2 regions of the Trichocoleus sp. ST-U1 genome follow, and region 1 is predicted to be linked to the other one. Evidence: riboswitches for the same ligand, from Rfam matches in the RefSeq annotation. Region 1 holds a riboswitch; the other holds the start of a gene.

Evidence for each region. A riboswitch is a leader RNA that binds a small molecule or an ion and turns the genes downstream of it on or off. The one in region 1 is predicted to bind cyclic di-AMP.
Region 2: linked by a shared signal. The riboswitch ahead of ntrB (nitrate ABC transporter permease) and the one ahead of NDA06_RS17180 (glycosyltransferase family 1 protein) in region 1 are both predicted to bind cyclic di-AMP.

The regions. Positions count from the first base shown of each region.
Region 1 covers NZ_JAMPJZ010000049.1:4,460-20,740, reverse strand. The annotation lists gene NDA06_RS17210 (stomatin-like protein) at 132-944, shown strand; gene folP (dihydropteroate synthase) at 1,056-2,009, opposite strand; gene tpiA (triose-phosphate isomerase) at 2,064-2,795, opposite strand; gene NDA06_RS17195 (hypothetical protein) at 2,818-3,000, shown strand; gene NDA06_RS17190 (pentapeptide repeat-containing protein) at 3,147-3,554, shown strand; gene NDA06_RS17185 (hypothetical protein) at 3,663-4,028, opposite strand; gene NDA06_RS17180 (glycosyltransferase family 1 protein) at 4,247-5,524, opposite strand; cyclic di-AMP (ydaO/yuaA leader) riboswitch at 5,688-5,878, opposite strand; gene NDA06_RS17175 (polyribonucleotide nucleotidyltransferase) at 6,516-8,672, opposite strand; gene NDA06_RS17170 (hypothetical protein) at 9,009-9,362, opposite strand; gene NDA06_RS17165 (DEAD/DEAH box helicase) at 9,528-12,719, shown strand; gene NDA06_RS17160 (SWIM zinc finger family protein) at 12,789-13,616, shown strand; gene NDA06_RS17155 (PCP reductase family protein) at 13,751-13,936, opposite strand; gene NDA06_RS17150 (hypothetical protein) at 14,078-15,217, opposite strand; gene NDA06_RS17145 (photosystem II S4 domain protein) at 15,471-16,250, opposite strand.
Region 2 covers NZ_JAMPJZ010000076.1:2,524-18,804, reverse strand. The annotation lists gene NDA06_RS21220 (adenylate/guanylate cyclase domain-containing protein) at 405-1,568, shown strand; gene NDA06_RS21215 (cyanophycinase) at 1,969-2,793, shown strand; gene NDA06_RS21210 (CsbD family protein) at 2,943-3,131, shown strand; gene NDA06_RS21205 (acetate--CoA ligase family protein) at 3,415-5,346, shown strand; gene NDA06_RS21200 (hypothetical protein) at 5,530-5,685, shown strand; gene NDA06_RS21195 (pentapeptide repeat-containing protein) at 5,883-7,145, opposite strand; gene NDA06_RS21190 (ATP-binding protein) at 7,831-9,108, opposite strand; gene NDA06_RS21185 (DUF1830 domain-containing protein) at 9,277-9,558, opposite strand; cyclic di-AMP (ydaO/yuaA leader) riboswitch at 9,814-10,035, shown strand; gene ntrB (nitrate ABC transporter permease) at 10,140-10,994, shown strand; gene NDA06_RS21175 (ABC transporter substrate-binding protein) at 11,214-12,620, shown strand; gene NDA06_RS21170 (nitrate ABC transporter ATP-binding protein) at 12,735-13,574, shown strand; gene NDA06_RS21165 (universal stress protein) at 13,710-14,462, shown strand; partial or broken gene NDA06_RS21160 (CHAT domain-containing protein) at 15,112-15,519, shown strand.

The DNA.
Region 1 (16,281 bases):
CAAAACTAAGGCAAGGCTCCGAGTTTTGGATAAAAATCCTGATTTAATCAAAGTCAAGCTGTGACTAATTAAAAGTTAGCATTAAGCTAATCGCTACTTTTGACAGTAGCCTCTTCAGGAGAGAGCGCATTATGGACCCCATCACGATTCTTGCCCCCCTCGCCTTAGTGATTATCGGCTATACAGTGGGTTCTGTGAAAATTATCAACGAAGGAAATCAAGCTTTAGTAGAGCGCTTGGGTCAGTACAATCGAAGACTCGCGCCCGGTCTCAACTTTATCGTTCCCTTTGTTGACTCAATTGTGGTGGAGGAAACCAGCCGCGAGAAGTTTTTGAACATTGACCCTCAACAGGCAATTACCAAAGACAACGTTTCGCTGAAAGTTGATGCAGTGGTGTACTGGCAGATTCTGGATTTGGAAAAAGCCTACTACGCCGTTGAAGATATTGAGCAGGCAATCGAAAACTTAGTTTTAACGACGCTACGCTCTGCGATTGGTCAAATGGAACTGGAGCAAACGTATTCTTCCAGAACCGAAATTAATCAGACTTTGTTACAGCAGTTGGATGAAGCGACGGCTGCGTGGGGAGTTAAGGTGACTCGCGTCGAGGTACGAGACATTACGCCCGCAAAAACTGTTTTGGAGTCTCTGGAGTTGGAACGAGCAGCGGAAAGTAAGAAACGCGCTTCCATCTTGGAAGCGGAGGGAACTGTGAAGTCGATAGAAATTCTGAGCCAAGCTTTGCAGTCACAACCTTTAAGTAGAGAAGTATTGCAGTTTCTCGTTGCTCAAAGATATGTCGATGCCAATCAGAAATTGAGTGCTAGTCCTAACTCCAAAGTGGTATTTATGGACCCGAAAGCTTTATCAGAAGCCATGACTGATTTAATGTCTACTCCTGAACCTCCCAATGGCTCTAATGGCAATGGATCGGGAACTTAAAAGGTAAAAAGTTAAAAACAAAAATGAAAAGAGTTTTAAGAGTCGATCTGATTTGAAATTAAAAACATCACTTTTTAAGGCATTTCAAGACAGCGATCGCTCTTAGCTTTTCTATTTTTGTTTTCTGAAAATGGCATCCGCGACGCGACAAACGTCGTGCATAGGTTGGACATCGTGAATTCGGAGGATATCAGCACCTCCCGCGATCGCTCCGCAACAAGCCGCCGCCGTTCCCCACACTCTGCCTTTGGGATCGGGTTGATTTAAAATCCGCCCGATAAAACTTTTCCGGGATGGTCCCACTAACAAAGGAACACCTAAAGAATGCAACATCGGCAGGCGTTGCAGAATTTCCAAACTTTGCTCGTAAGTTTTGGCAAAGCCAATGCCGGGATCGATGATAATTTTTGAGCGATCGATGCCAGATGCGATCGCTTGCTCAATTTGACTTGACAAAAACTCGGAGATTTGCCCCATCAAGTCCTGATAATTCGTCATCTGCTGCATGGTAGCTGGCGTCCCTCGGATGTGCATCAACACAATGGGGACTCCCAACTCTGCCACCACAGCAAACATCTCCGGGTCGAAAGTACCGCCGGAAATATCATTGACGATATCAGCCCCCGCCCCAATCGCTGCCCGTGCCACAGATGCCCGTGTTGTATCCACGGAAATCGGAACCTCAGAAGGATGAGGGATGTATCCCGGAGGGTGGGATAAGGGATTGCTGTGTTGAGCAGATTCTATGACTCCTACCGCAGAATCGGAGTCATCCTCGATCTTTCCTTCTGCACCCTTTCGGAGGGCTTGCACTACTGGTAGCACCCGATCCAATTCCTCTTCCAGAGAGATTTGGGCGGCTCCGGGGCGGGTTGATTGTCCCCCCACATCGAGGATATTGGCTCCGGCTGCCACAAGATGCTTAGCCTGAGCCAAGGCGTCTCCTAGCGTGTTAAAGTCTCCGCCGTCACTAAAACTATCAGGCGTCACATTCAACACACCCATTAAATAAGTGCGCTGTCCCCAGTCAAAAGTTTGACCCCGCAGGGTCAAGCTATTTTGGATTTTGGATTGATTCATCCGTCATCCGGCGAAGAAAGCGCCGCTTCGCTAACATCCTTATCCTTTTTGAAAGTTGACAATTCGGGCAAAACTGGCAGCCTCCAGACTGGCTCCCCCGACCAAAGCCCCATCGATTTCTGGCTGCGCCATGATTTCATCAATATTATTGGGCTTGACCGAGCCACCGTACTGAATCGAGACATTTGGATTTGTCAATTGAGTGCGAATCAAGCCAATCACCCGATTTGCTTCTTTTGACTCGCAGGTGTCGCCAGTACCAATTGCCCAAATAGGTTCGTAGGCAATAACCAGGTTCTCTTGATCAACGTCAACCAAGCCTTTTTTCAGTTGGGTAGAAATCAGGGATTCTGTTTCACCTGCATCGCGTTGTTGCTTGGTTTCGCCGACGCAGAGAATGGGCGTTAAACCGTAGCGTTGCGCTGCTTTCAGCCGTAGGTTCACAGTTTCATCGGTTTCGCCAAAGTATTGACGCCGTTCGCTATGACCCACAATTACGAAACGCACCCCAATTTCTGTCAGCATGGGTCCGGCAATTTCACCTGTGTAGGCTCCCATTTCTTCCCAGTGGATGTTTTGGGCACCCAGCTGCACGCGGCTACCGTGCAGATTTTTAGACATGATGCTCAAAGCAGTGAAAGGAGCCGCTAGGACTACTTCCCGCTCGTCTGGGGTTTCTTCTAGGTGAGACATGAATCCTTGCAAAAACTCCAGACTCTCGGTCTGAGTTTTGTACATTTTCCAATTACCGGCAATAACTATTTTCCGCACAGCTAACTCAGTCAAGTTCAGAATGCTAAAAACTGTAACCTCCAGTTTAGTACGGCGGGGGAACCCCTGCTTTAAAGGCGATCGCATTTACACTTTCTGGTCGCTAAAAGCGCAAATGTCAAGCGACGCGATAATTTCACCCCGCAATCCTTGCACGCCAACACTCGATCCGCAGGAGCGATCGCTCTGGGGATGCTGCTCTTAGCCGCTACTCACTTCAAAAATCTTTTTATTACTTTAGGTGGGTATTTACCCGAAAGATTCCCCCCTATCGTAGGATGTTTCTCAAAAAAACATAGGTTTAAAATTATACCAGAACGTAAATAAAAAACTTAAATTATTGGAGTAAATATGAAACTAAAATTTTTAGCAGCCGCAGCGATTCTGCTTCCCTTAGGCTTAGTTGCTCCCGTCCGAGCCGAAAATCCCGCTCATGTCAGACGATTAATCGAAACTAAGCAATGTCAGAACTGCGACTTGAAAGGAGCCAATCTTGTAAGTGCCCATCTCACTGGGGCTGATTTGAGAGGGGCAAACTTGCAGGGAGCTAACCTAGCGAATGCCAACTTAGAAGGTGCCGATCTAACGCAGGCTAATCTGGAAAAAGCTAATTTAACGGGTGTATTTGCAAATAGCGCCGATCTCCAGAAAGCAGACTTAAGTAGTGCCAATTTGAGAGAGGCTAACTTGATAAATGCTAACTTGAAGGATGCGGCTCTCGACAACGCGATTTTGCCGAATAACGTTAAATGGGATTAGTGGTTTTTTCACAACTAAATATTTGACAAAAATACAAAACTCGGTCAGTTTCTGACCGAGTTTTGTTTTGAGCGAGCGCTCAAAGCACAAATGCAGCAGTGCTAGGCTCTATCGTGCAGTCTTTGCCGAGAGCCGAGAAGCTTCTTCCTTCAGAATCCATGACGAAGACAAATCTTCTACAAAACTCTTCTGGCTTAAACTTGCAGCTTCAACTACTCTGACAATAAGTGTTGGTAAGTATGTGCTATTAACCATCTGATAGCCATAGCCAAAAACCTTGCCTGAGCGTCCGGTTTTCTTATGTAGTACGCTATCTCCGATATTCAGCATGATTTCAACTCTCCTAATTTTGTGATTTGCCGTTTTCTTACTACTTGAATTGCTCTCAAATGATTGGATGGATATCCCGCTTTTACCGACAATCCATCGATTTGGAATAAATTTGTTTAGGGTTGGGGAATAGAGTTCTTGCAAAAATATTGAGAACCTGTCCTAACTTTCGGAAACGAAGAGGGAGTCTCATTTCCTCCTTGCAAGGAACAAAGAAGATTGATTGTTTTTATTGCAAGAAACGCTTATACACTGAAAGCTCACAACGTTGGATGGAAACTCTTTTCTAGTGCCTTTTCTTGCTCGCTATCGGGATTAAAATCCCATCCCAAAGGACTCAGCACTTTTCAGGGGAAAAAATCTCAAGCGACTAGCTGCGGTTTGCTCGTAGATTCAACAGCAGCTTGGCACAGTAATTTGGTGTACAGATGGCTGAGTCGTAATGCCACGCTATTCCAGCTAAAGGCAATTTCTACCCGTTGGCGACCCATTTGGCCTAATTGGTCTCGCCAATCGGGATCGGCTAGGATGCGGTCAATCGCCTGTCCAAAGGCGACTTCATCTTTGGGAGGTACCAGTAAACCCGTTACCTCTGGCACTACGGTAAACTGCAAGCCGCCTACATTACTTGCAATTACCGGCGTCCGGGTAGCCATTGCTTCAATGGCAACTAAACCGAAGGGTTCGTAATGACTGGGGACAACACACACATCGGCAGCTGAGTAGTAGAGAGGCAAATCGTTATCTTCCACACGACCGGGGAAGCAAGTGAGATCGCCAATGCCTTCTTCAGCTACGATTTTCTCAATGCGATCGCGTTCAATGCCGTCACTCTGTCCCGGACGGCTTCCGCCTGCGATGAGGAGCTTTAGGTCGCAAGACTTGCGTAAGCTTGATTTTGCTACGGCTCTGACTAGCGTTTCAATTCCCTTGCGCCGATCGAAACGACCCACATACAGCACTACTTTGGCGTCGCTGGCAATTCCTAGCTGTTGGCGTGCTTCTTGGCGCTGAGTGGAACCAAATTTAACGATATCTGTACCGCAGGGAATCATTTCAATCTGTCCGATCGTGGAAACAAGCGATCGCATTTGATCTTCTTCTTGCGGACTGGTAGCAATCACTCGATCCACTGTTTCCAAACACGCTTTTTCAACTGCTAGCCGTGTGGAAGCGATCGCTGGAATCTCGGAAACTGTACGATACTTCACTGCACCCAGAGAGTGATATGTATGTACCTGCTTCAAAGGTTGGTGCTTTTTCAGTTCCATTCCCACCCAAGATGACAACCAATAATTGGTATGCACCAGGGTATATTGCAAACCTTCACGCTGCTGGAATGCCTGGAATTGTTCAACAAACTCTGGTAAATAGCCGAAAAGCCGATCCCGACTCATGAATTGGGCTGGCCCAGCGGCTAATCGGATTGTCTGGCAGTTAGGCGTATGCTGAACGACATCCAGTTGATCCGGAGTGCTGCGGCGAGTGAACATATCCACCTGCCAACCTTGCTCAGCGAGTGCTAATCCTACTTGACGCACATAGACATTTTGACCTCCAGCTTCTTCTTGCCCAATTTCTACCGCTGGATCGCCATCTACCGAAATTAAGGCGATACGATTTTTGTCAGTCAGTAACATCGGTTGATTTTCTCCTCATAGCTAGCGCACCTGCTCTCCTACGCCAGCAGTTGAAGCACGAAATGTGCCTCTACTCATAGTCGAGGGCAGGTACAACGAAGCGAACAGATACCAGCCAAGGACACTGATGAGATCGCGCAAATTCTACAAAATTGCTGACTCTTCAGTCTCCTCTCAATGCCGACGGAGTTAGCTGACGGGCGAGGACTGAGAGATGTCCCTCTCTGAGAAATTAAGAATGCAAAATTAAAAATTAGGATTACTATTTTTAATTTTTAATCTCTCATCGATAAGCCCCAAAATTTGGTTCCTCCGCTCCAGCTTCACCTTAATTAGATAAGGTACGTTTTTTAAAGTGAGATACTGGATTAGGCTGACTTATGTAGACTGACTGCAACCTTAACACTACAATTTAAAAATCGTCAACCTACCTTAAGATAGATGTTTTTTAATATACGATAATGATATCTATACTTACCCTCCAATCGTCAGACTTACGAGTCAAGCATTTGATGTGGGCGGATGGGGTCGATAGAGTACATTGGGCTAAGTAAAAAAACCATCAGCTAACTTTTGTTAGCGAACGTTCGCGCACGGCATTAACCTACACGACAAGAAATGCAACTCGTTATTAATAAAAGCTTTCTACATCTTTAACCTTCAGTCATTCGTTCAATATCAACCAACTCATAACTAAGAGTTAAAGACTACTAGAAACAACTCTTTACTGTTGCTATGATTCATCTAATTATAGTTTTTATAGCTCGGTGCTAAATCATTTTCAAACGCGAGATATTCGACTTATCGAAGAAGTCAGGAATCTGAACTCCTAGCTTGCAACTCAAATAGGATTGCTATAGCTACGGGATAATTAGATTAGATTTAATAACCGAATGGAATAGTAGTTGTTGAGGAAAAAAGCTCGGTTCAGCGATTAGCTGTTAGCAATTTCAGTTCCCAATCGCTAACAGCTAATCGCTAATTGCTTTTTTTAGCGACTTGCTGCCGCTTCACGAGCAGCTGCCGCTTCATCTGGGTGAATCCCCAAGCGCGTCAGATTAATCCGACCTTTGCTATCAATTTCCCGTACCTTGACAATGACTTCATCCCCGACAGCCACTTCATCTTCGACGCGACCGACTCGGTAATCAGCAAGTTGAGAAATGTGGATCATCCCTTCTTTTCCGGGAAGCACTTCCACAAACGCCCCAATTGGAATAATCCGGGTTACGCGACCAGCGTATACATCACCCTCATTCAGCCTCCGCGTCATCCCTTGGATGATGTTGCGGGCTTTCTTCGCCTTCTCGCCATCTACTGCTGAAATCGTGATCGTGCCATCATCCTCAATGTCGATTTTGGCACCCGTTTCTTCAGTGATGCTCTTAATCATCTTGCCTCCAGGTCCGATGACCATGCCAATGAGTTCTGGCTCAATCTTGAGCGTTAGCAAGCGAGGTGCATAAGGTGACATCTCGGTGCGGGGCTGATCAATGGTTGCCAGCATTTTCTCTAAAATGTGCAGCCTAGCGCCCTTTGCTTGCTCGACGGCTTTGGCAATGATATCCAGAGGCAGTCCGCTGATCTTCATGTCCATTTGCAAGGCAGTGATACCAGTATCGGTACCTGCCACCTTAAAGTCCATGTCACCTAAGAAATCTTCAATGCCCTGAATATCAGTCAGAATGCGAACTTCCTCGCCTTCTTTAATCAGTCCCATTGCTGCGCCACTCACCGGCTTCGCAATGGGCACGCCAGCATCCATCAAAGCCAGGGTGGAACCACACACCGAACCCATCGATGTGGAACCATTAGAAGAAAGAACTTCAGACACCACCCGAATCACGTAGGGGAAGTCTTCCTTCGGCGGTAACACTGGCACTATTGCCCGTGCGGCTAGTGCCCCGTGACCAATTTCCCGACGACCGGGTGCCCGCATCGGCTTGGTTTCCCCAACAGAAAAGGGCGGAAAATTATAGTGATGTAAATAGCGCTTTTCATCTTCTGGATGCAGGTCATCTGCAAGATCCTGGGCATCGCCTGGGGTGCCGAGAGTACAAACAGATAACACCTGGGTCAGTCCTCGGTTAAACAAACCGCTACCATGAACCCGATTGGGCAACAGACCCACGCGACAAGAGACAGGGCGTACTTCATCAAGCTTGCGACCATCTACCCGGACGCTGTCTTCGACAATCTGACGGCGCATCAGCTTCTTGGTAATGTCTTTAAAGACGTTACTCACTGCTTTAGAGTTAGCCGCAGAAGCCACTCGGATGGGGTCGTCTTCGGCTAATTCTGCGATCGCTGCCAGGATTTGTGTCTCTTTGATCTGATCTAAAAGAGCATCGCGGCTATTTTTGTCCAGTTCAAATTTGGAGAGGACTTCTTTGATTTGGGCAGTCGCGCGATCGCGAATAAAATTCTCTAGGGTCGAATCGACTTCCGGCTGGATTTCTTGAACCAATTCAATCCCCAGTGCTGCCATGAGTTCTCGCTGCGCCTCAATCAAGTCGCGCACCGCCTCATAGCCGAAATCAATCGCCTCAATGACATCCTGTTCTGGCAGCTGATTCGCTCCAGCTTCGACCATAATCACGCCATCTGGAGAGCCTGCCACCACCAGATCCAAATCCCCCGCCTCAATCTCGGCGTAGGTAGGATTGATAATAAAATCATCCCCCACCAAACCAACCCGCACCGCTGCCATCGGTCCTTGGAAGGGAATCTGTGCTAAAAGCACCGCAATTGAAGCACCTGTTACCGCCAGAACATCCGGCGGTACCTGCTCATCCATCGACAGCGTGGTTGCTACTACCTGAATGTCATCTCTCAGCCAGGAAGGAAATAATGGACGCAGGGGACGGTCGATCAAACGACCCGTGAGCGTTACTTTTTCGGGGGGACGCCCTTCTCGTCGCAAGAAACCACCGGGAATCCGACCGGCTGCATAAAGCCTTTCTTCGTAATCTACCATTAACGGCAGGAAATCAATGCCTTCTCGGCCTCCGGAGCGAGTCGCCGTGACTAAAACTGCGGTGTCTCCTGACTGAATTAAAACTGAACCCCCAGCTTGAGGGGCAAGCAAACCCACCTTCAGTCGAATATCCCGTCCATCAAAGGATATTGACTTGTCTAGCTCTACCATGCGGTACTTTGTCCTTCTATCATTTTTCTTTATCTTTCGCAATCGTAGCACTTAGGTACTGGTGGTGCCTTTAGTGTAGATGACGGCATTCCGGAGACGAGGACGGACAGAGGAGTAAGGGCGCAGAGGATCGACGATAACAACTGACGGCTGATAAATTAGCGCAAAGAGCGGTACATCTTTAGGACGTCTCCTACTCGTCCCTGAGATAGTCCATCAAATAAATGTGCAGCGCTCAGAATCCGCCCGATTCTCTCAAATATTAAAGATTGTCACAATCGGATAGAAGGCGTGTTAATTGCCAAGACAAAATTGAACATCATCGCCGTGTAACCCTTAACGGCAGATATTTCTAGCATTGATCTCCATCAACCTACTCATGCCTTGACCCCGCTCAAGCAGGTTGTACAATAAATCCAGCATTGCAGATGTAGCTGCACCGTCCGGGAAAGTTGGGCTTGAGATAGTAAAGCTCCCAAGATTTTCATCGGCGTTGGTGGATTTAGTGTGGTTGTCGGTGGCAACAAAAGCATCGTGGGTCATCCAGTAGGCAGCAAATTCTACTTTGGATAGAGGTTTACTTTTGCGATAAGTTTGACCCTCAATAATAATCAGATTCAGTAATTCTCTGACTGCATCTTGCTTAGAAGGAAACATCTGGTCGAGTTCGGCTTTAATCCCATTTGGCAAGAAGGTCGTTAAAAAAGTAAATAAATTTTAATTTTTAAGTAAAACTTGTAAAAAGTGATGCCTTTAATTTAGCTAAGGAAAAAGCATCGAATTATCTAATTGCTAATTTCTGCTCTAATAAACGTTAATAAATTGAGTTAATTCTCACAAAAAAAGCTTTTAAACATGGCAATTTTACACGGTAGTTGGCTCATTCAACCTCAGGGTGGTTATCTATTTGTTTGGGGAGAAATTTGGCGACCCATGACGCCTGCGATGTCTTCCCAACCCGATACAGTGGCATCCCATCCGATGGCGATGACGCAGGTAGAATTAATCGCTTTTTTGCGATCGCGTAGTCTCTTTGGTGAATCGCGCAGCCATGCGAAAAGTCGGGCTAATGAGAAATGGCACAAGAAAGCGATCGCTTTGCCCACCCAAATAGAGGCAGGAGATCCAGTTTGCCCACTGCTATCCACCAAAATGCTTTCAGACGGTGCGGATGCTTCAACCTTATCCTTACACCTCTGGCAAGTTGAAGGGCTATGTCTCGATCCTCTGGAAGCCATACAATTTTTGCAAGCGTTGCCCCTTGGCTCTTTTCAAGCATCTGATACTTATGTCGGGGGAGATTTACGCTTTTGGGCACAGGTTAGCCGCTGGATTTTGGATCTTCTGGTGCGATCTAAGTTTTTACCAACCCTGCATCGGCAGTCAGATGGTACTGTTGTCGCCGCTTGGCAACCTCTACTCGATAGTGGGTTAGATCAAGCGCGTTTGGAAAAGTTTACCCAGCTCATGCCCTCTGCCTGCCGCACTTATCAACACTCGGAGGTTAGTGGTAAAGAAAAACCTAAAGAACAACTAGATCCAGAAGAACCCAAGGAATTACTCTTAGGATTCTTAGGCAGTGCGATCGACGCACAAGTGCGTTCGAGTGCTGGGAATTCTGCCTTACCCGCAGTAGAACCGATAGTGCAGGAGTGGTTGCAAGCCCTTTCTACCGCATCCAATACCCTCAAAACAGAACCGGCGGCAATTGGACGCTTGGAAGCAGCCTTTCAGACTTGGACATCGCCAGTACGAGATCATTTACTCGCCCCGGTGTTCGCTAGCGGGGAATTGAGAACCCGCCAATACCAACAAAACCGATTTCGCACCTGTTTCCTTCTCCAACCACCTGATACAGGTGATGAGAATTGGAGTTTAGAATACTTTCTCCAGGCAACGGGCGACCCAGAATTTTTGGTGAATGCAGAAACTATCTGGAACCATCCCTTAGAGCGTTTGGTCTTCAAAGGTCGCACAATTGAGCATCATCAGGAGACTTTTCTGAGTGGCTTAGGTCTGGGTGCCCGACTTTATCCTCCCATTGAATCCAGCTTGCATGAACGTCGCCCACAGTCTTGTCGCTTGACACCCGTACAGGTATACGAATTTATCAAGGCGGGTGCATGGCGACTCAAAGACAGTGGATTGGGAGTCGTGATGCCGTCTAGTCTGATGCCTGCGGAGGGAGAAAATAGGCACTTGGGGCTGAAAATTCGCTCTAGCACCACACCGGGCAAAGGTCAGTCGGGATTGCAAAGCTGGCTGTCTTTCGAGTGGGAATTAGCAATTGGCGATCGCACGATTTCTAAACAAGAATTTGACCGCCTAATCGCTCTGCAAAGTCCGCTAGTGCAAGTGAATGGGGAGTGGATAGCCCTGCAACCCTCCGATGTGAAAGCCGCTCAGTTGCTGCTAGCAACGCCCAAAGACCAAATGGCTCTTTCCTTAGAAGATGCTCTGCGGCTGAGTACCGGCGATACTAAGGTAATCGAAAAACTTCCGGTGGTTAGCTTTGAGGCAGCAGGGCCGCTTCAGCAGTTGCTAACAACTTTAACCAATAATCAGGCGGTGGAAGCGATCGCGCCTCCTGCCAATTTCCAGGGGCAATTGCGACCTTATCAAGCGCGGGGCGTCGGCTGGCTCTCTTTCCTCGAACGCTGGGGTTTGGGAGCTTGCCTCGCAGACGATATGGGATTGGGAAAAACAATTCAATGCATCGCCTTTCTGCTGAATTTACAAGAAGGAGAGAAATTAGAAGCACCGACGCTATTAGTTTGCCCGACTTCAGTTTTGGGGAACTGGGAACGAGAAGTTAAGAAATTTGGCCTTACGCTGAAAGTTGTCGTCCATCACGGGGATAAACGACCGAAAGGGAAAGCGCTGGCAAAAGCCGTTAAGGGCAAAGACTTGGTCATTACCAGTTATTCACTGGCGTTTCGGGATGCCAAAGACCTTCAAAGTGTTTCTTGGCGGGGTGTGGTGCTGGATGAAGCTCAAAATATTAAGAATCCCCAGGCGAAGCAATCGCAAGCAGTGCGTCAGTTAAAAGCAGGATTCCGGATTGCGCTGACAGGAACGCCAGTGGAAAATCGCTTGGCAGAATTGTGGTCAATTTTAGATTTCCTGAATCCGGGGTATTTGGGAACGCGAGATTTCTTTCAACGCCGGTTTGCCTTGCCGATTGAAAAATATGGAGATGTGGCTTCGTTGCAGACATTGCGATCGCTGGTGAGTCCTTTTATCCTGCGACGCCTGAAAAGCGATCGCAATATCATTCAAGATTTGCCCGAAAAGCAGGAAATGACTGTATTCTGCGGACTCTCTGCCGAACAAGCTGCACTCTATCAAAAATTGGTGGAAGAATCGCTAGTTGAAATTGAAGCCAGTGAGGGCGTGCAACGGAAGGGAATCATTTTAGCTTTGTTGATAAAGTTAAAGCAAATCTGCAACCATCCCGCCCAATATTTAAAGGAAAAAGAACTGGTAGCACAGGGTCGCTCTGGCAAACTTCAGCGTTTAGAAGAGATGTTGGAGGAAGCTTTATTAGAAGGCGATCGCGCTTTGATTTTCACTCAATTTGCCGAGTGGGGAAAACTTCTGCAACCTTATTTAGAGAAACATCTAGGCTGGCAAACCCTGTTTTTATATGGAGGCACCCGCAAACAACAACGGGAGGAAATGATTGACCGATTCCAGAACGACCCAGAAGGTCCGAGAATCTTTATTCTTTCTTTAAAAGCTGGGGGAACGGGTCTCAATTTAACCCGTGCGAATCATGTCTTTCATTTCGACCGTTGGTGGAACCCAGCCGTCGAAAATCAGGCAACGGATCGGGTATTTCGGATTGGTCAAACCCGGAATGTGCAGGTACATAAATTTACTTGTACGGGCACCCTAGAAGAAAGAATTAATGAAATGATTGAAAGTAAAAAAGCATTGGCAGAACAAGTTGTGGGTGCTGGTGAACAGTGGATTACAGAACTGAATACTGACCAACTCCGCAATTTATTACTGCTGGATAGGACTGCTGTAATTGATGATGAATGAGCTAGTTCAGAGTCATCACTCGCTAGGTAGATTTTCTGGATAAATGACGGATAACAAATAAGCAATAATATGAATAATTACGAAATTCAAAGCCGCGAATGGTGGGTTCAAGAATGGATCGATCTATTAGAAAAGTCCCGCTTCAAAAAGCGATTGGAAAGGGCACGAAATTACGCAATGCAGGGAAATGTTCTCGGCATTGAGTTTAAAGGTCCAAAGGTGTTAGCAAAAGTGCAAGGTACGGCACCGGAACCCTATCAAGTTTCCCTATCCCTAGACCCTTTTACGGATGAACAGTGGGATTACGTAATTGAAACGATGTCTCAACGGGCGATTTTTTCTGCCCAATTATTGGCGGGAGAAATGCCGCCTAACATTCAAGAAGTGTTTACCGCCAATGGTTTGAGTATATTTCCCTTTACTTTGTCTGATATCCATGCACGGTGCAGTTGCCCGGATAAAGAAATTCCCTGCAAACACATTGGTGCAGTTTATTATCAGTTAGGCGATCGCTTCAGTGAAGATCCTTTCGTCATCTTCCAGTTGCGGGGACGCACGAAAGAACAAATCCTCGATACCTTACGCAAGCTAAGACGCGGTACCGCTGAAACTTCTGAGACTGAAATTACCACAGAGGAGACATCCCAGCCATCGGGAGAGGGTACTTCATCCCTACCAGCAACCCCGCTGAAAATTGAGCAATTCTGGCAATACGACGAACCGCTGGATTCTTCGCTGGTGGTAATTGCACCTACTGGCGACACTGTATTAAATGTACTGGGATCGATTTCCCTAGCATCTGGTTCTAGTCAGCCGGTGATGCAATATTTAGACACCGTTTATCAAACAGTGAGTCAGCAAGCTTTTCTAGCGGCGATGAATTTAGAAGAGAGTTGAAGACTACGATCGCATACTTCTTAGTTAACTTCTCCCTTACCCCAGAAAGAGCTATAAATTTCCCATTTTCTAGTTCGGAAATGACCCATGAGGATGAGGTTTGTATGCTCCGAGAAGTATGGCAGCGCGATCGCTCACTGCCCAAATTCTAGCCGCGCCTGCTCCACTAACTCACCCGTGACAACTTCCAAACCCCCTGCACGAGCGATTTGCTCAATTCGCTGACGCGCTTGGGAACGAACAAAAAAAGGAATATTTTTCAGCTTTGCCTTTGCTTCCGGCGTCCACTGTAAAACATCTGTAAAATCAGAATCGCGCATGGCACACCAGCCCTTAGCTATCAGCCGTTCGGCTTTTAGCTGGTAAACTTAATCGCATTTTATCAAGTTGCGATCGCTTTCGCGTATGCCTCTCCTAGCGGCTCCTCGCGCCATGACACACCAGCCTTAGGAGAATCAATTCTATGGCTGAGCAGCTTTTAGTTTTTTCTGTGCCGATTGCAGCAGTTGTTGGGTTTCTCGATAGTCGCTTGTTCCTGGTTTGACCATTTTCAACCGATGGATTATTTTTTGCATCTGGCTGACTATCTGGTTGCGGTCTGCTTGGGAACTATCTTTGGGTATCGACGCAAGCAAAGCGTTGATTTGTTGCTGAGCATCATTGAAGGCTTCGTGAGACTCGCGTTCTGTTTTTAATCGAATTTGCACAGTGTCTAAATTCATTTGGTACGTTACCAGTAGCTTTTGCGCTTCCACATAGTCAACGTCTTCCAGCCGAACGTTTTGCAGTTGGACAATCGCTTTGTACCACAAATTTTCAATTTGTTGCCACCGCTGTGCAGTATGAGGTGGATTTTGCCCAGTTTTAGCAGCAGCAAAAGCATATTGTTTGGCGGCTTGAATTAAAGTATTGGTGCGCCCCAAAATCTGCTGTTGTTGAGAAAGTTGGGACTTGATTTGCTCAAATCTATAGCGAATATTGGCAGTTTGCTCGTTAGGGATTGTCTGCGTATCGTACCCGCTAACATAGCGCCGACCCTTGCGGTTGTAAGAGTATCGCCGCGAAGAAACTGTATCTGAAACAGGTAGATAATCGATATGTGTTTTGGCTTTACTTAATTTATTTTCACCTAATGCCAAACTTGCTGCGGTCTTGGCTTGGTTAATTAATTCTTCTGCTTGATCTAAAGATGCGATCGCTTCCTGATAGCGATCCTCTGTACTCATAGAAGCATTTTGTCCCGCTGACTGATGAGCTGTGGGAGATAGCAAAATTGCCAAAACAAGCGTCCCTGTTCCCCCAACTAGCAACAAAGTCCCCCCAGCTACCGCACAGCCAGCTAATTTGATTTTGCCGAATATTCCCAGGGGACGGTTGGCTTTCGCTGCTGCTAGCAGTGCCTTCTGGCTGAAGTTTGCATAGGTGGCGATGACGATTTTCCGCAGTTCTTCTAAGGAGGCAGGTGAGCCTGGTTGCGATCGCAGTTTTTCTAATTCCTCCAGTACAATCCGCTGCTCCATTTGGCTCAAAGCGTCATTACCAGCACAGTTTTTCACTTCTGCACGGAGGATTTGAAAGGCGCGATTGTTGAGACGGGACATAAGCTACACCCAGCAACTCATGTTAGTGTTCCCGCAACTGACTGGAAAATCACTCAGATGGCAATCATATCAGCGACCTTAAATGATTCGTGAAGACGAGATCCCCGACTTCTTGGAGAAGTCGGGGATCTGAACCGCTAGCATCTCACCACTCAAATAGGATTGCTATAGACAGTAAAACACTCTTCGTTCAACTAATCTCTTGCCTATCGCAAATCTAATTCTTAGGGTTGAAGATTCAAGATTGAAATTTTTACATAAATCTTGTGAGTTGCACGCGGTAGCGTTCCTTTTTAGTGACAGCAATTTCCCCAACCTCTAACCGTCCTTTGCCGCGAATCGCAATTAAGTCTCCAGACTTCAGAAGATGACTTGGCTGGGTGACTTCTTTCCAGTTCAATCGCACATCACCGCCGTCAATAAAATCAACCATTTTGCTGCGAGACATCCCAAAACCAGCGGAAGCGATCGCATCCAACCTCAAAGAAGCCTCAACCGTCGTCAATTCTTTCTTTTTCGGTTCCCGAATTTTTAACTCGCTTAACTCAATTTGCCGAGTTTTTACCGGGACAGAACGCACCTGATTGAGATGCATTCCCAAAAACTCCACCATTTCTGGAACAACAATCGCCTGCGCTCCTTGCTCTCCCAGCACAATTACATCGCCAGTCTTTTCTCGCACGATCCCACACCCCAACATCGCGCCGAGGAAGTCTCGGTGGGTGGCTTGGTCAAACAAAAAATTCCCGGAAATATCGATAGCAGCAATCGAGACTTGGGACGAATCGAGGGGCAATTCTGCACGCGCGATCGCAATCCGCTGTCGTTCAGCTTGCGGATAACCTCCCCAGGCAACCAGTTGGACTTCTGTTAACCGATTAAACGCTTGCTGGATTTCAGCGAGTTCTGGAGGAGACAGAAAATCCGTAAAGACTACTTCCCACGTCTTAATCGCTTGATCCGCTAGATCGATAACACGAGCGACAGTCTCTCGATTTTCGACTCCTTTGAGGAGTTCTTCCCTTGGCAACATACAGCAGACGCTAGATTGAGGTGAAACTTTC
Region 2 (16,281 bases), on a different contig from region 1:
TCTAGGTTTACGGGGTGGGGTTCACCCTTACTGCATCCAATCGAGAATTGTTACCACCAAAGGGCTATCTATCTTTGGGAGAAAGATCATCTCTTGATCGGTTTGTTTTTCGATCTACCAGATGGTTAATTGTCTTTACCGAAGTCCTGTGTTTCAATGATGTTAAAGTTCTCCCAGTTATCGGCGACCTCGGAGGAGTTAGATTTCCATCTATCTACCTACCTGTACTGAAAGAAAACTTGTCAAGCTTAGGAATCGTCAGGGGCATCTAGTTAGAATTACTGGTTCAGCGAACAACTGTTTTAAGTAGTTACACTGAAGGAAAATCATAGGCGCGAGTGTAATGGTGGCTAGCAGAAGTAGTTTTCCATAACAGCGCCACTTGCACTTATATTGTCAGTCCCATGACAAAGCCCTTGCCGCGCATTCTGTTAGTTGATGATGAACCTAATAATTTATTGCTGCTAGAAGAGTTGTTGTATTCGCAAGGATATGAAACTCTAATCGCTTCATCAGGCGTTCAAGCACTGGAAGTTGTCAAAGATTTTCAGCCAGATTTGATTTTACTGGATGTGATGATGCCGGATCTGGGAGGCTTTGAAGTTTGCCGCCGGTTGCGGGAGGATGCAAAGCTACAAACGGTGCCGGTAATTTTTTTGACGGCTTTGGATGATGAAGAATCCAAGCTTCGGGGATTGGAAATATTAGGTGATGACTACTTCACCAAGCCGATTAAAACTACTCTCCTTTTGAAAAAAATTGCGAATACTCTGCGTTTGATCGAGATGCGATCGCAGCATTCCGGGCAACAAATGCAGGAAAAAATTAAAGAAAAAACGAAGCGTCAACTATCAGCGGCATGGCAAATCAATGAATATCTCTCAGAGAAGTTTCGGCTATTTGTGCCGGATCAATTCTTAAGGCGCATTGCACCCGAAGGGGTAGAGTCAATTCAACTGGGGAATGCCAGGGAAGAAGAACTGACGATTTTGTTTTGTGATATTCGAGAATTTACCGCGATCGCTGAAACTCAAACAGCCAGCGACACCTTTGAGTGGCTGAACGCTTTCTTTACCCAGATGAATCAAGCGATCGCCATCAATTATGGATTTATTGATAAATTTCTGGGAGATGCGCTGATGGCGGTGTTTGACCGCACGGGAAACCACGGACAGGATGCTTTAAGTGCGGCGGTGGCGATGGTAGACAGCTTAAATCGGTTTAATCGCGATCGCCAACAATACAACTTGGAGCAGCCAGTGAACATTGGTATCGGCATTCATACAGGCGTTGCCATGATTGGGACAGTGGGTTCAGACCGGCGCATGGACTCTACTGTAATCGGCGATGTCGTGAATACTGCCGCCCGACTAGAAGAATTGACAAAGCTTTACGGCTGTCACATCCTTGCCAGTGATGCCGTTATTGCCCAGATGAGACAACCGGAGTTATTCAAGTGTCGGTTGATTGACCGGGTGATCCCTCGCGGTAAGCAGCAAGCAGTTGACCTCTACGAAGTCTTGGGTACGCAAACTCAACTGTTCCATCAAGCAAAGCTACTTTATTAATTCATCTGAATTAATGCAGCTAGCTGATGGTGCAATATAAAGCTTATCCGGAACACAGCAATAGTGTGTGCCAAAGCGTCTCATTTATGCATCTGAAAATTGCTGCTATAGGATCTGGATAACAGCCGCAAGATTTAATGAATTGTAAGCTATATAGTTTTGCAGCCTTACAAGCTTAATTTATGCTCAGCGGTCAAAAACTTCAAAATAGACTTATGTATTTTAAATTACAGATTTGCTGCAAGTTATATCCCTAGAAAGAAGCTGCGGCAAACGGTATGCAGTTATTTTAGTTATTCAGGACAGCCAATCTGAGACATAAAAAATTTCCTGGGAGTCTTCTATATCTCCTGGGTATTTTTATGCACAAAACAACCATTAATACCTGGACATAAAATCAATGGAAGCTCAAGAAAACGTACCAGCGAATAAACCTAGCGGGCAGTTGGTGATCATCGGGGGTGCAGAAGACAAGGAGGGAGACTGCACAATCCTCCGAGAGTTTGTTCGCCGCGCCGGGGGTACTAAAGCTCGAATTGTCGTCATGACCGTGGCGACAGAGCTGCCCAGAGAAGTGGGAGAGAACTATATCAGAGTGTTTGAGCGGCTGGGAGCCGAAGACGTTCGTATCGTTGATACTGTTGAGCGGGAAGATGCAACTTCAGCCACTTACTTGGAGGCAATTGAGAAAGCCACTGGTGTATTTTTTACCGGCGGAGATCAGGCTCGCATCACCAGCATCCTCAAAGGTACCCAGATCGATGAGGCGATTCACAGACGGTACGCTGAAGGAATCGTGGTGGGAGGCACCAGTGCGGGAGCTGCCATGATGCCAGATGTCATGATCGTTGAAGGCGACTCTGAGACAAATCCACGGGTTGAAGTGGTAGAGATGGGTCCCGGTATGGGCTTCTTGCCAGGAGTGGTCATCGATCAACATTTCTTACAGCGTGGGCGTCTGGGACGGTTAATTTCTGCCTTGGCACAGCAGCCTGCTGTCTTAGGATTTGGGATTGACGAGAATACAGCGATCGCAGTCAGCGATAACAAGTTTGAAGTAATCGGGGAAGGAGCTGTCACGATTGTCGATGAGTCAGAGCTTACCCATAGCAACATCGGTGACATTTTGAAGGATGAGCCTTTGGCAGTTTGCGGAGCCAAGCTTCATATTCTTCCACACGGATACAAATTTGATCTGAAAACTCGCAAGCCAATTCTTGATTAATTGAAAGTAGGGTGGGCACTTTCCATCCTACTTTTTAAATGCTACCTGTGCCTTTAAAATCTAACTGCCGAGGGATGTCTTTTTTAGCCTTAAGCTTCTTATACTGGAAGTAGTATAAGAAATTACATATCCTTGTAAAGGAGCTAAAAATGAGCGTAGAAGATAGAGCCAGAGCGGTTGCTAAAAACATAGAAGGCAAGGTGCAAGAGGGGCTTGGTCATGTAACCGGCAACCAAAAAGACCAAGCAGAAGGTCAGATGAAGCAGGATGAAGCTGCTGCTATGCATCTAAAAGAAGACCTCAAAGATAAAGCAAAAGAAATTGTAGATCGAGCTTAGGTTTTGTATCAAATTTTCAAGGGGGAAACTCCACAAATCTTAGAAAACCCATTTTCTTAAAGAAAATGGGTTTTAAAGTTTTTTATTAAAGAAATTTTAGCGATTTGGGCAATGGCGATCGCAAATGGTAGAAAGGCAACGAACCATTCACCATTAAATTCAATAAAAAAGAATTGACTTGACTCTGCCCTTTGATAGCTGAAAAGGTTATGCAATCGAATTAGGCTCAAGTAAGCGAATCGCTAAGTTAATAAAAAGGGTGTTTAAAAACGGGAGATACTCAATGAGCAGAGAGATAATGACCGATGCAGTCCGTGTCAATGCGAGAAAAACGGATGCATTCGATATCTTTAACTTCAAGCATTACATGGGGCCAAACCCGTATTTGCAGACGGGGGCGCTAATATTCGATTTCGCCCTAACTGAGTCCGCGCAACCTCCGGCGATTAGCGATTATGTATCGATTATTGGCGATCGCTACCCCCATCTGCGGGATGAAACCTACGAATCTTATGCCCAACTGTTCGCTCGAACCGTGTCAGAAGTGGGAAAACTGGACATGGGGCTGCACCTCAAGCACTGGAGTATCAAGCAACTTCCCGCTTGCACGAAGATTGCCGTAGAATCGCTTCATGCACGCACCAGTCGGGCAGTCGTTTACAGCGTTTGGGATTGGTTTGAAGCGATCGCTCAAGGCAAAGATTTTCGGATTGACGATCAGTTCAAGGCAATGCAGGATCAGTTCCGCTACTCCGTCTACGGCGGGCCGACAGTCTATGCACTGTGGCGTACAGCTTATGAAAAAGGAATTCCCGTTTTTTATCTGTGGGACGAAGGACTGGTTCAATATGGCTATGGAAGAAAGCAGATTCGTGGGATAGCAACGACTTTTGACTGCGATAGCCATCTGGATTCGGACTTTACCACTCGCAAAGATGACTGCAAAGCTTTCTTAGGTACCTTGGGATTCCCCGTTCCCAAAGGTGACATCGTCGCTTCACTGGAAGACGCTCGCGCAGCCGCTAGAGAGATTGGCTATCCCGTCGCTGTGAAGCCGGTAGTGGGCCACAAAGGAATTGGGGTAACGGCTGATGTGCAAGATTCAGAAGAACTGAAATATGCCTTTAGCAGGGCAGTCAATGCGATTCCTAAAGAGCAGCCAGTCCGGATCATCGTCGAAAAAAGCTACAAAGGGTCAGATTTTCGGATGCTTTGCGTCAATGGTAGATTCGTCGCCGCGACGGAACGCCGCGCCGCATCAGTCGTGGGTGATGGACACTCGACGATTGCGGAATTGATCGAGCAGGAAAATCGGAAGCCAGACAGGATAGATACACCAACGTCGCCAATGGGCAAGATCCAGTGCGATGAAGCGATGGAAATGTACTTAGAAGAACAGGGATTAGGTCTGGATAGCGTGATTGAAAGCGATCGCACCGTCTATCTTCGCAAAGTTGCCAACCTATCGGCTGGCGGCTTGAGCATCGATCAGACAAGCACTGTTCATCCTGACAACATTATCCTGGCGCAAGACATCGCCCAGCATTTCCGGCTAACTTGCCTGGGTATTGATGTCATTGCCCAAGATTTATCCAAATCTTGGAAGGATGGTGAGTTTGGCATCATCGAAATCAACGCTGCCCCTGGCATCTATATGCATCTTAGACCCGCCGTTGGTGACAGCGTCGATGTACCTTCCCATATTCTGGAAACCTTCTTTGACTCCCCTGAAAAAGCCAGAATCCCATTCATCACCTTCAACCGGATCTCAGTTCAAGAACTTCAAGAAGTCATTGACGATATTCTGATGCGACACCCCGACTGGACAATTGGCGCAGTTTGTCGGGATGGAGTTTTCGTCAACCGTTCCGAGAAAAACTTGAACAAGGATTACAACATTAACGTTCAAAACCTGCTCCGGAATCCCCAGCTCGATCTGCTGATTGTCGAGTACAGAGAAGATGTACTAGAGGCAGATGGGATGTTCTACTACGGCAGCAATCTTGTAATCTTGGATAATCCTACGGAAACTGAGATGATGCTGGCGAGAGACATTCTCCACGACTCAACCGTGGTGATTAAGGAAGGAGACACTATCTCTATCCGCTCTCATGGCTTGCTTGAACAGTACCAGCTTGGCTCAGCCGAACCTTTTTCGCGAGTTTATCTCAAAGAAATTCCGAAAATCTCACCTGAGTTTGAAGTCAGACACTAAACCTTTTGTACAAGTCTCTGGAATACACAAGCGGGCAGATCTGTAGCCAAACCTCTCTCCGTATCGGAGAGGGGTTTGAAGATAGTTCCCCTCGCCTGTCGCTTTCTAAGGGGCGATTCTGGCTAGGTCTAAGACTGCTTCGAGCAAAATAAGTCCCTTGAGTTCGCATCTTGCACCGGACGATTGAAAGCGCACCAGCAAGCACGCAAGCAAAACTTGCCAGGAGCAGGTTACAGAACCTTTAATGTTCGCTTAGTTCGCGCTTTTCTGGGCGGGAATGTTTGTCTGGATGCCAAAGTTGCTAATCTAGTACCGTTGATCGAAAAAACGGCTGAATAATCAGATGGAAAATATTGATTGGATGAATGTTACGGCAGGCGGGATGGCGATCGCAATTTTTATCGGCGGGTTGACCATGATGTTCACGGATCTTTGGACTCGCAAGAAAAAATAATGGATATCGTCTCCGGGTGAATACTCCGATTATTTATTCGCCCCTCTATTCATCGCACATCCATCGCACATCGCTTTAAGCTTCATCGCGCCTCTATTTCTAAGTTAAAGAAATTTTCTTGCGGAACGTTGGCTTCTGTCAGGTCAGCACCCTTGAGCATCGCCCGACTCAAATCCACATCCGTCAAGTCTGCCCCACTTAGGTTGGCTCCCCTTAAATCCGTTCGCGTTAAGTCTACCCCCCTCAAGTCGGCTTCACTTAAGTTCACCTGCTTCAAGCTAGCTCCCGTCAAGTCTACTCCTCTCAAGTCGGCTCTACTTAGATTGGCTCCCTTCAAGTCGGCTCGCGTTAAGTCTACTCCTCTTAGATCCGCCTCGCTGAAGTTCACCAGCTTCAAAATGGCTCCCGTAAAGTCCGCCCCTCGTAAGTCGGCTCCGCTCAAGTTGGCATCATCCAGGTCAGCTTTCCTCAAGTTAGCTTTGCTTAAGTCTACCCCTCTCAAGTTTGCTCCTCGTAACTTTGCCCCTCGCAGATTGGTCGCCCTTAAGTCGGCTCCGCTCAGGTTGACTCCGCTCAAATTAACCCCAGGCAGGGATACACCCGCAGCAATCAAGTAAGCTCCAGCTTCACTGGGGTCAAACTCGTAGGGAAATTGAGTCTCTTGCGTGTAGACAGCTTTTTCTAGAATGGTTCCCCTCAGCTTGGCTTTACTCAAATCGGTTCCAACCAGATTGGCACCCGCCAAGTTAACGTTCTCCAAATTTGCGCCGACCAGATTTGCCCTCATCAAATTTGCTGCTTTCAGGTCGGCTGACTTTAAATAAACCCCACTGAGATCGACTTCACTCAGGTTGACGCCGATGAGTAAAGTGCCAGACGCAATCAAGTAAGCCCCCGCTTCCTGAAGGTTAAAGTCTGGAGGGAATCGAGTCTCTTGATTGTAGACAGCCTTTTGTAGGATAGCCCCCTTTAGCTCGGCTGCGCTCAAGTCCACTCCTACCAGGTTCGCTCCAGCCAAGTTAGCATTTTTCAGATTAGTCCCAACCAGATTCGCCTTTTTCAAGTTGGCTCCGCTCAAGTTGGCTGCTGTTAAATCTGCTCCAATCAGGGTGGTTCCACTCAAGTCTGCTTTCGTCAGGTCTGCCTCGCTCAGATTTGCTAAATTGAGACAGGCTCCACTTAGATTTGACCCATTCAGGTTTGCCTCTGTTAGGTCTGCTTCTATGAGATCTGCATAACTGAGGTTCGCCTCGCTGAGGTTTACTCTTCTTAGGTCTGCTCCCCTCAGCTCCTTCCCTTTAAGAAAAGCTCCCCTGAGTTCAGTTTCTTTCAAGTCTACAATCACGGCGTATGCCCCCTGGGTTTGTGCCCCCTTAGGTATTGGCTATTCAAGTCAGCTCGAATAGGTTTTTCCCCGCTCGGATTTTCTGGAAATGTTTTTAATTGTTTTTTCAGCACTTTAAAAATAACCGCTTTCAACTCTTAAGTTATTATTCCCAGTGCTGAGCAGCTGATTACTAATCATACGCGAAGTACAACTTTTCACTCGCCTGCCGATCGAAGATAGATGAGCAGCCGCCGAGCGATCGCGGCATACGCTAGCAAAGAGATCGCATGGTAAAGTTTACGAGCGATCGCAACACTCAGTTTTCTGCTTGTCAAATTCCTCCTGTTTCCAATTCACCTAGCGCTCAATCGTGACTCCACCCCTTCGAGAATTTCAGGTGGTTAGTCTTGGCTGGCTGACCAATCTTTGCGTCTGGGTTGGGTTGAAGTAAATGCACCCCCAACAGCAGCCAGTGTTTCGCTCTATTGACTCTCCAAGGCTGCACCTACGCTCCTGCACGGGCACCTACGGCTTTTGAAGGGGTTCAAGAATTTTGGAGAGTCTTGCAGGTCGTCTGCTTGACCTAAACTAGCAGTTGTTTCCCGAAAACAGGCTTCATCGCTATATGATCCGAGTTTAGAGTTCAAATCCCAGACTGTTCTAAGGAGCCTGGGGTTTCATCTTTAAAAATTAGTTGAAAGTGCTATACCTGGGTTGTTGAAGGCGTCACGATTTCCTCAGAAGTATTCACTACTAACGGTAAAATGACAGTGAAGGTGGAGCCAATGCCTACTTGTGAAACTAGCTCTATTCTTCCTTGTAATAATTTTACCAACCGCGAGACAATCGCTAATCCTAAACCTGTACTTTCCGGAAGGAAAGACTTTTCTTGGGGAATAGAGCGAAAGTAGGGTTCAAATATACGAGCTTGGTCTTCTGGAGGAATGCCGATACCCGTATCGCTGATAGCGATCGCCCACTCTTTATCTGATAGCGTTTGGCAGCTTAATTTAATCGTTCCAGAGTCGGTGTAACGAATCGCGTTACTAAAGAGATTAGTAATAATTTGCTGTAGTCTCAGGGGATCTGTCAGCACCCGATCGGGGGCGCATGTTGGGTGTAGTCCTTCTCGAAGAGCAGCACAGCTATCGGCGCTAGCTGAATCGTAATCAACGATTATCTGTAGCTCCTTGGAATCCGCCAAAGGTTCTACCATTTCCAGGATATTCTGAATTAAAGAGCGTACATCTGTTACAGATGGCTGCAATTTCATTTTCCCCGCTTCATAGCGAGAGATTTCCAACGCATCGTTGATTAATCGAAGTAGCTGTCGTCCATTTCGTAGCACTTTCTCAATGTGTTCTAGATTCGGAAGGTTATCACTCTCCTCCTGCTTCCGTTGTTGTTGGCGCAAAAATAAATCTGAGTAGCCAATAATGGAAGTAAGGGGAGTTTTCAATTCGTGGGCTAGATGAGAAAGGTTATCTTTATTCGCGCGAAGCAAACGAGTTAATTCTTGATTGGTCAATTTTAACTGACTTTGCAACTGTTGGAGTTCGTGCAATCGCTCATCCATATAGCTTTTAAAACATTGAGCGATCGCTTCATCCACTACTGTATCAATCAGACGAATGACTCGGATTATCTCAATCGGTGATGAGTCTAGCAACTCTCCCTCTAAGGTGGAAACGATTGTCTCCCGTAAAATTCGGTATTCACGGACAATTTCTACTGGATCGTAACCTTGTTCAGCCCGAAGTATACCATGTTCTAAACTTGCATCTACTAACGACTGAACATCACTGTCTTGAAACTTAGAAAGTACAGTCGCTAATGCCTTGAGGACACGGGGGAGGCTGTCGCGCAAACCCTTGTAAGATAATTCTGCTGCGGTCTCAATTCGACTATCAGCACGGACAGCTTCAATCCATTTCTCTACAATCGTGGCAGATTTATCGATCAGTAATTGACTAAAATCCATCATTTTTTGGCGCTATTGACTCGTTTACAAATGCTCTCCATAGACTAAGATTAGCTTGGGGAGTAGCTAATTTGTTTGTCCTTCTTGTTTTCGCGCCCAAATACCTCGCCTATAAGCTCTTAAAATATTTTTAATCAAAAGCCACCCTAAGGGTTAAAAGCTTCATTTTCAGACGCTCATTTCTTCATGTACGCGGAGATGATCGCAGGGAATTACTTCTATTAAAGCTAAGTTTTCAGTAGAACTTTTTGTTGGGTTAGTATGTATTTCTAGTTGGGAGTCCGGTAAGGCTTTAAACAATAAACGTTGACCAGGGAAAACAATCCGTTCAAAGTTTAAGTCTTGAGTATTATCAAATTTAACAATTTGAATCTTATTTGTGCAATTTGTATAAAAACAAAGGATTTGTTCGGAAGGTTCAGAAACCAAAGAGGAGAATGCTGACATCATATTGGGTGCCTTGAACGAACGCTAAAATTGGCTGATTAACAAGATAGATAATATAAACTTTGACTGCTTCAAGCGGCTTCTACCTAAAGATGGGGTTGAAGGAAGGCAAGATGTAGTACAGAATACAAACATCACTAGAATGCCTCAAAAAATTCGTAAACTATTGTGAATTTGATCGAGAAGCGATCGCTAGAAAGCTATGTCTTCGGAAAGGTGGACTGTCTTAAAAAGGCGTGCTAAAATTATCGGTTAATCCGAGTAAGTCAGCCTAATTCAGCGTCTTAGCAAGCGATCGCTCTGTATAAGCGCTGGAACGGAGGAACCAATTAATGGGGCGTATCTCTGCCAGGAGTAAGGCAAAAGGTGTAAGGCGGAATAAAAAACTGTTTATTCATCCTTCATCCCTTATCCCTTAGAGAAGAGCATCTCTCAGCTCTAGCCCGTCAGCTAACTTCGTAGGCATTGAGAGGAGACTGAAGAGTCAGCATTTTTCATTTTTTGAAATGTTCTGAACTTGTCAGTGTCCCGGCTGGTACTGCTCTACTTTTTGTACCTGAAGAGTGACTCTGAGGAGCTTCATAATGATATTGCAGCTGAATTTGTCTGCGATTGCAGTTGCTGGACAGGTAGCCTGGAAACGGGCAAAACCCGTTCTGATTCGGGATGTCGTCGTCCTCCCCGCCCTTGGTTTTTTAGGAATTATCGTTTTGTGGTGGATTGTTGCGCTTTTCAAGCATGAATTAATACCCACCCCACCAGAGGCGTTTGTCAAGAATTTAGACTACATTCTGAACCCCTTTTACCGACGGGGTCCTGGCGATCTAGGGATTGGTTGGTTACTACTGGCAAGCCTTCGACGAGTATTGCTGGGATTTTTGTTAGGTGCAGTTGTTGCCATTCCCATTGGATTTTTGATTGGGATGTCCAAGCAAGCAATGATGGCACTCAATCCCATAATTCAGATTTTCAAGCCAGTATCGCCCCTAGCTTGGTTGCCCATTGCTTTAGCAATTTTTAACCTAGCAGATCCATCAGCAATTTTTGTTATCTTCATTACCTCTTTGTGGCCCACCATTATTAACACTGCTCTCGGTGTTTCTAGCGTTTCCAAAGATTACCTCGATGTGGCAAGGGTGCTAGAAATGCCCCGTTGGCGACGAATTACCAAGATTATTTGGCCTGCGAGTTTGCCTTATGTCTTCACTGGTTTACGGATTAGTTTGGGAATTGCATGGCTGGTCATTGTCGCTGTAGAAATGCTCACAGGCGGCATCGGGATTGGGTTTTTTGTGTGGGATGAATGGAGTCGCTTAAACCTAAGCTCAGTATTTTTGGCAGTGGTAGTGATTGGGCTGACAGGACTACTGCTGGACTACGCCCTAGGCAAAGTTGAAGCTTTGGTTACTCACCGTCGCCCTAGGGCAACCTCTGTCTAATAATTTTCTGTAAACCTCTGTTGAGTAGGGATGATTCTGCTCTAACAGAAATCGCTAGTGTGAGCGAGACTCACGGGCGTCGTGGTAACGCTGACCGCTCAAACGAGTGGGTTGAGAGACGTAGTACCTACGGCGTCAATTTTTTCAGAGAACTCATGAGCAGTAATCGCTCAAACCTAGTGGCTTGAGCTGAGTGGAAATGGATCGCAAGGACGAATTATGAGTGACACCACAAACTGGACGCGACGAAAATTTCTGGAGGGTATGGGTGCCACAGCAGCAGGAATGGCACTATCATCTTGTGCGATTAGCGGCGATCGCTCAGCGAAAGGACTCACTGAAGAATCCGCATCCATCAAACAAGTCGTAGAGCCAGGCTCGTTAGAAAAACCCGATCTGATTGTTGGCTACGTGCCGGTGAATGATTGTGCGCCGTTTGCGATCGCTTGGAAAAAAGGATTTTTCCGCAAGTACGGTCTCAACGTCCAACTTAACCGGGAAGCTAGCTGGGCAACCTCTCGTGACGGCGTAATTTTTGGTCGCACTGATGCCGCCCCCGTAGTCTCTGGTGCCGTCACCAACGCCAGAATCGGTGCTGAAGGCGCACGCCATGCCCCTCTCTGCGCCGCCATGACCATTCACCGACACGGTAACGCCATGACGATGAACCGGAAAATGTGGGAAGCAGGTTTGCGTCCCTGGCGGGAGTATAACGGCGATTTAGAAGCATTTGGGAAGGATTTCCGCAGCTACTTTGAGAAGCAGCCGCGAGAACAACGAGTTTGGGCAGTTGTCCTCAGTTCTGCCATTTACGAATACTTCGTCCGCTACCTATCCGCCGCCGCCGGAGTCGATCCCCTGAAAGAGTTTCGCGTCATCATCGTTCCCCCACCGCAAATGGTGACGAACGTGCGGATAGGAGCGATGCAAGCCTACATGGTGGCAGAACCTTGGAATACCCGCGCAATTACCGGAAATGAAGGTGTTGGTTTTACCTTCGCTCAAGGCAAAGAAATTTGGTTGGGACACCCAGATCGACTGCTGGGTGTGATGGAATCTTTCATCCAAAAAAATCCCAAAACTTATCGTTCCCTCGTCAAAGCGATGATTGAAGCTTGCCAGTATTGCAGCAAGCCTGAAAACCGCGAAGAAGTGGCAACACTCATTTCCGCGCGTTCCTTTACGGGTGCCAAACCCAAATTTACTCGTCCCGCAATTATTGGTGACTACAATTATGGCGGTTTTGATGATAAAGCTCGGATTGCGAAAGCCGAAGACACTACAATTTTCTTCGATATCCCTGACAACATCCCCAAACTTCCAGGAGAACATTCAACCTTTCTCTGGCAATCTGAAAGTCTCTGGTTAATGACTCAAGCGGCTCGTTGGGGACAAATCAAAGAATTTCCTAAGAATGCAGAAGCACTGGCAAAACAAGCTTGGAGAACCGATCTTTATCGAGAAATTGCCGCAGAAATGGGCATTGAGTGTCCCCAGGAAGATTACAAAGTTGAACCACCGCAAGTATTCATTGATAAGAAAGGTTTTGACCCCAGCGATCCAGTTGGATATATCAATGGGTTTGAGATTCGGGCAAACCGTCCCGCTCGTTTCTTCTTATCTTAATTAGTTGCACTTGTTACTGTTCAAACGGCTCGGCTGAGTTTTACTTTTTGGCAAAAGCCAGCCTCGTTCATACCTTTAAAATTCTCAAGAGTTCGTCCCCAGAAGGAGCATGATATGACTAAATCCACCTCATTCTCAACGGATGCCAATAATCAAAGTGTCAACCGCACTGGATTTCTGGAAATAGAAAATCTTTGCAAGTCTTATCCCACAGCAGATGGAGGTGAATTTGTTGTTCTGGATGGCATTAATCTTAGTGTGAGTGAAGATGAATTTATTTGCGTGATTGGTCACTCTGGCTGCGGCAAATCAACGCTTCTCAAAATGGTTGCTGGGTTAGAAAAACCGACTTCCGGCTCCGTGCAATTAGAAGGTAAAGAAATTCGTAAACCTGGTGCCGAGCGCATGATGGTGTTCCAGCACTATTCACTGCTGCCGTGGTTGACGGTGAAAGAAAATATCCGTCTGGCGGTCGATGAAGTGCTAAAAAATGCCTCCCGTGCTGAAAAAATTAGCATTGTGCACGAACACTTGGCAATGGTGAATTTAACAGCAGCCGCTGACAAATATCCTGATGAAATTTCTGGCGGGATGAAGCAACGGGTGGGGATTGCTCGTGCCTTGGCAATTCGCCCCAAAATGTTGTTAATGGATGAACCTTTTGGGGCACTCGACGCCCTAACGAGGGGCAAATTGCAGCAGCAGGTATTGCATATTTGGGAACACCAACGGCAGGCGGTGATGATGATTACCCATGATGTAGATGAAGCGCTGTATATGTCTGACCGAATTATACTGATGACCAACGGCCCCCACGCGAAGATTGGGGAAATTTTAGACGTGCCTTTTAAGCATCCACGCGATCGCCAAGCCCTCCGCAACTCCCGCGAGTATTTTGAATTGCGTAACCACGCTTTGAACTTCCTCGATGAATATTTCAATCAAGACGAGTAGACGAGCCATTGGTCAACTGTTTATCAAAGAAAAAACAACTGAGCTGGAAACACGCTCTATTGCGTTTCTAACCCATTAAAACCCTTACTTAAGTTCTTGCGAAGCTAGCCTAATTACTTCAGGAGGTTTGAGTTTGTGAATATTAAGTCAATGTTAGCCCGTCTTGAAAGCGCAATGGGTCGTCAGGATGTAGTTGAACAAATGGTATTACTACCAGAGCCAGTTTCCCCCACTTCCAAACGCGCTAATTCTGCTAAATCAATCAATTTAGTCGTGGGCTATAATCGGTCTCCTAGCAGTCAAACCGCTCTGGATCTTGCCTTGTGGATTGCCCATCAAACCCGGTTAGTTACAAAGGCGCAAGTCACGGTTCAAGTCGTTTACATTGTCGATGAAGAGCAAAGCAGCCATTGTCCACATATCTGTAACAGGGGTGATGCTAGACGCCCTTTAAGCCAACAGTTTCCCCTAGAGTCTCTAGAAGCATCGACAAGAAAGTGTGCCACACCTGTTTTAACTCAACCTACCCCTGTGGAACTAGAAGCACGCACACGAATAACGGAGATAGATCCTTCCTATTTGAGGGCAATTTTCTATCAAACGAATCCTTTTGAGCAAGCAGATCGTATCCTATCGCAAGCCCGTTGTCTGGCTGAAGAATGGAGAGGTTCTTTCAAAGCTCATCTACGGTTTGGTTGCATTTCTACAGAACTCAGAAAAGTTGTTGAATCAGAAGCTGCGACTTTATTGTTGCTGGGCTGTACCTCTGCCAATCATCCAATCGTTCAGAAACTAGGTTCTAATTTTCCTTGCGCGGTATTGGGTATTCCCAGCATCTTGAATTCACCGGATACTTCAAGTTGTTCCTCAGATTTCCAATCAGTTTAATCGTTGAGCGGAAACTTTTACATAGGAAATTAGAAGAAAACAATCGGGATTTAAATAATTTTGATTTGTTTCTACCTTTTCCCGATACCTGAAAAAGCACAATTAGCGATCGCCTAAAAGGTTTCTATTGCAGTTCTATCTGATTGGTGAAGAGGGTCTCTCCTAAAAAACTCTGTTAGCGATCGCATAGCACTGCGGATGCGTTATTCTCCGCTTTAGATGCAAAAGAAGCGAAGAACACAAGCGGATAATTTTACACCTACAACAAAAATAAAAAGGCAAATGCATCCAGAAAATTTCTCCTTTCTTTAGCATTTTGCCTTTTTATTGTCTGAAACACGACCATCGCTCAAGCCGACTATCGGATGTTGAAGAAGAAATTTTAAAAATTAGTACTGAATCAGATGGAGTACATCACAAACCACACTATCGCTCTTTTGTCACTCTAGGCAGAGGAAAAATGGAAATCGGTTGGCTCAAGAGCTGTGGAAACAGCACCCCTGAACCGATCCATAAAAGCAATTAAACCCTGAAAGCCCGCATCTAGCTCAGGGATAGGAAAGATTTTTAGCCAAATCTTCATAAGATTAAAAGCCACAAAAGGTTGGAGAATTAAACATAGATAGCGCTAGCTCCTCCCGAAAGGAGGCTCGCCTTTGCATCAGACGGGAAAGATAGTGGTTTTCTGACGGCGGGTGAAATACTGGATTTGTACGCACTATCGGAGCGAACTGCCTTCGACACACCGCACAGTTCGTCTTTAAAAGCCGAATTGGTGGTTTTGAGTGCTTTTGACACGGGAAGAGGTCGGATTACAGGCGATGGCGTCATCAGGCTGTCTTGTGCTTTTATTTCTGCTAGAGTTCCTAGTGTTCAAGTGTCATTATGGGCGATCCCTGCTGCCCCCACTTCTTTCCTAATGACGAAGTTTTATAATAATCTCCAGGGAAATCCAGACCGAGCATCTGCACTGCGAAGTGCCATGTGAAAAACTCTGAAAACATATCTGAACCCATTAGACTGGGCAGCATTTACCCTGATTGGCAAAGCGCAGTGAAGGGAAATATTTGAGTAAGATTGAAGTCAATACTTTTCGGTTAATCTCTCCCCAACTCATAATTATCTGTGTGAAGGGTAGAGCGACTAAGCGTTAGCCATCGAACCCTTCTCAATGTTGTGGGTTGCGTTCCTCAAAGGCTACGCCCCCAACGCGGAGAACTCATCTACACGGGGTGGCTTACCAGCCTAAAAAATGACAGGGTTTCATTTATTTCTCCGACTTAACTCCCAGCAATCCTCGATCTAGAAGCTCGTGCATCGGATTGTGAATTCTAGAAGACTTGAGGCGAGTATTGCACAAAGTGCATCTGAAGAGCGCGATCGCGTTTTTATTTAGATAAGGTCATATTCTTGCGGAAATCCTCGAACTCAGCATGTAGGGGCTAGCAAAAGCGGTAGTGGCTCTTTGTCATTCATCTCGGAAAATTCCCAAATGAATGACAGACTTTTCGGATCGGTACAGCAAAGCCCTGGGCTATCATCGACCCATGCGGTAACGTTTAAAGGAAAGGGATACGTTTAAGGGCAGAAAGGGGTATACTCCGGAAGGGTATATGTTGCCGACTGAACTGTCCGAAGTGGAGATTCGAAATTTGCCTACTCATCCGTTTTGGCGATGATTGGCACTTCACGATTGGCATAGACTCAAACAGTGTTACAGCCAATTAGTTTTAGAGAAAAAATAATTTTACCATCCCCTAAAAGGAATGCGTTCGCCTATGGATTTTATATAGCTGTAGAGAGAAAAGTGCATTAACAC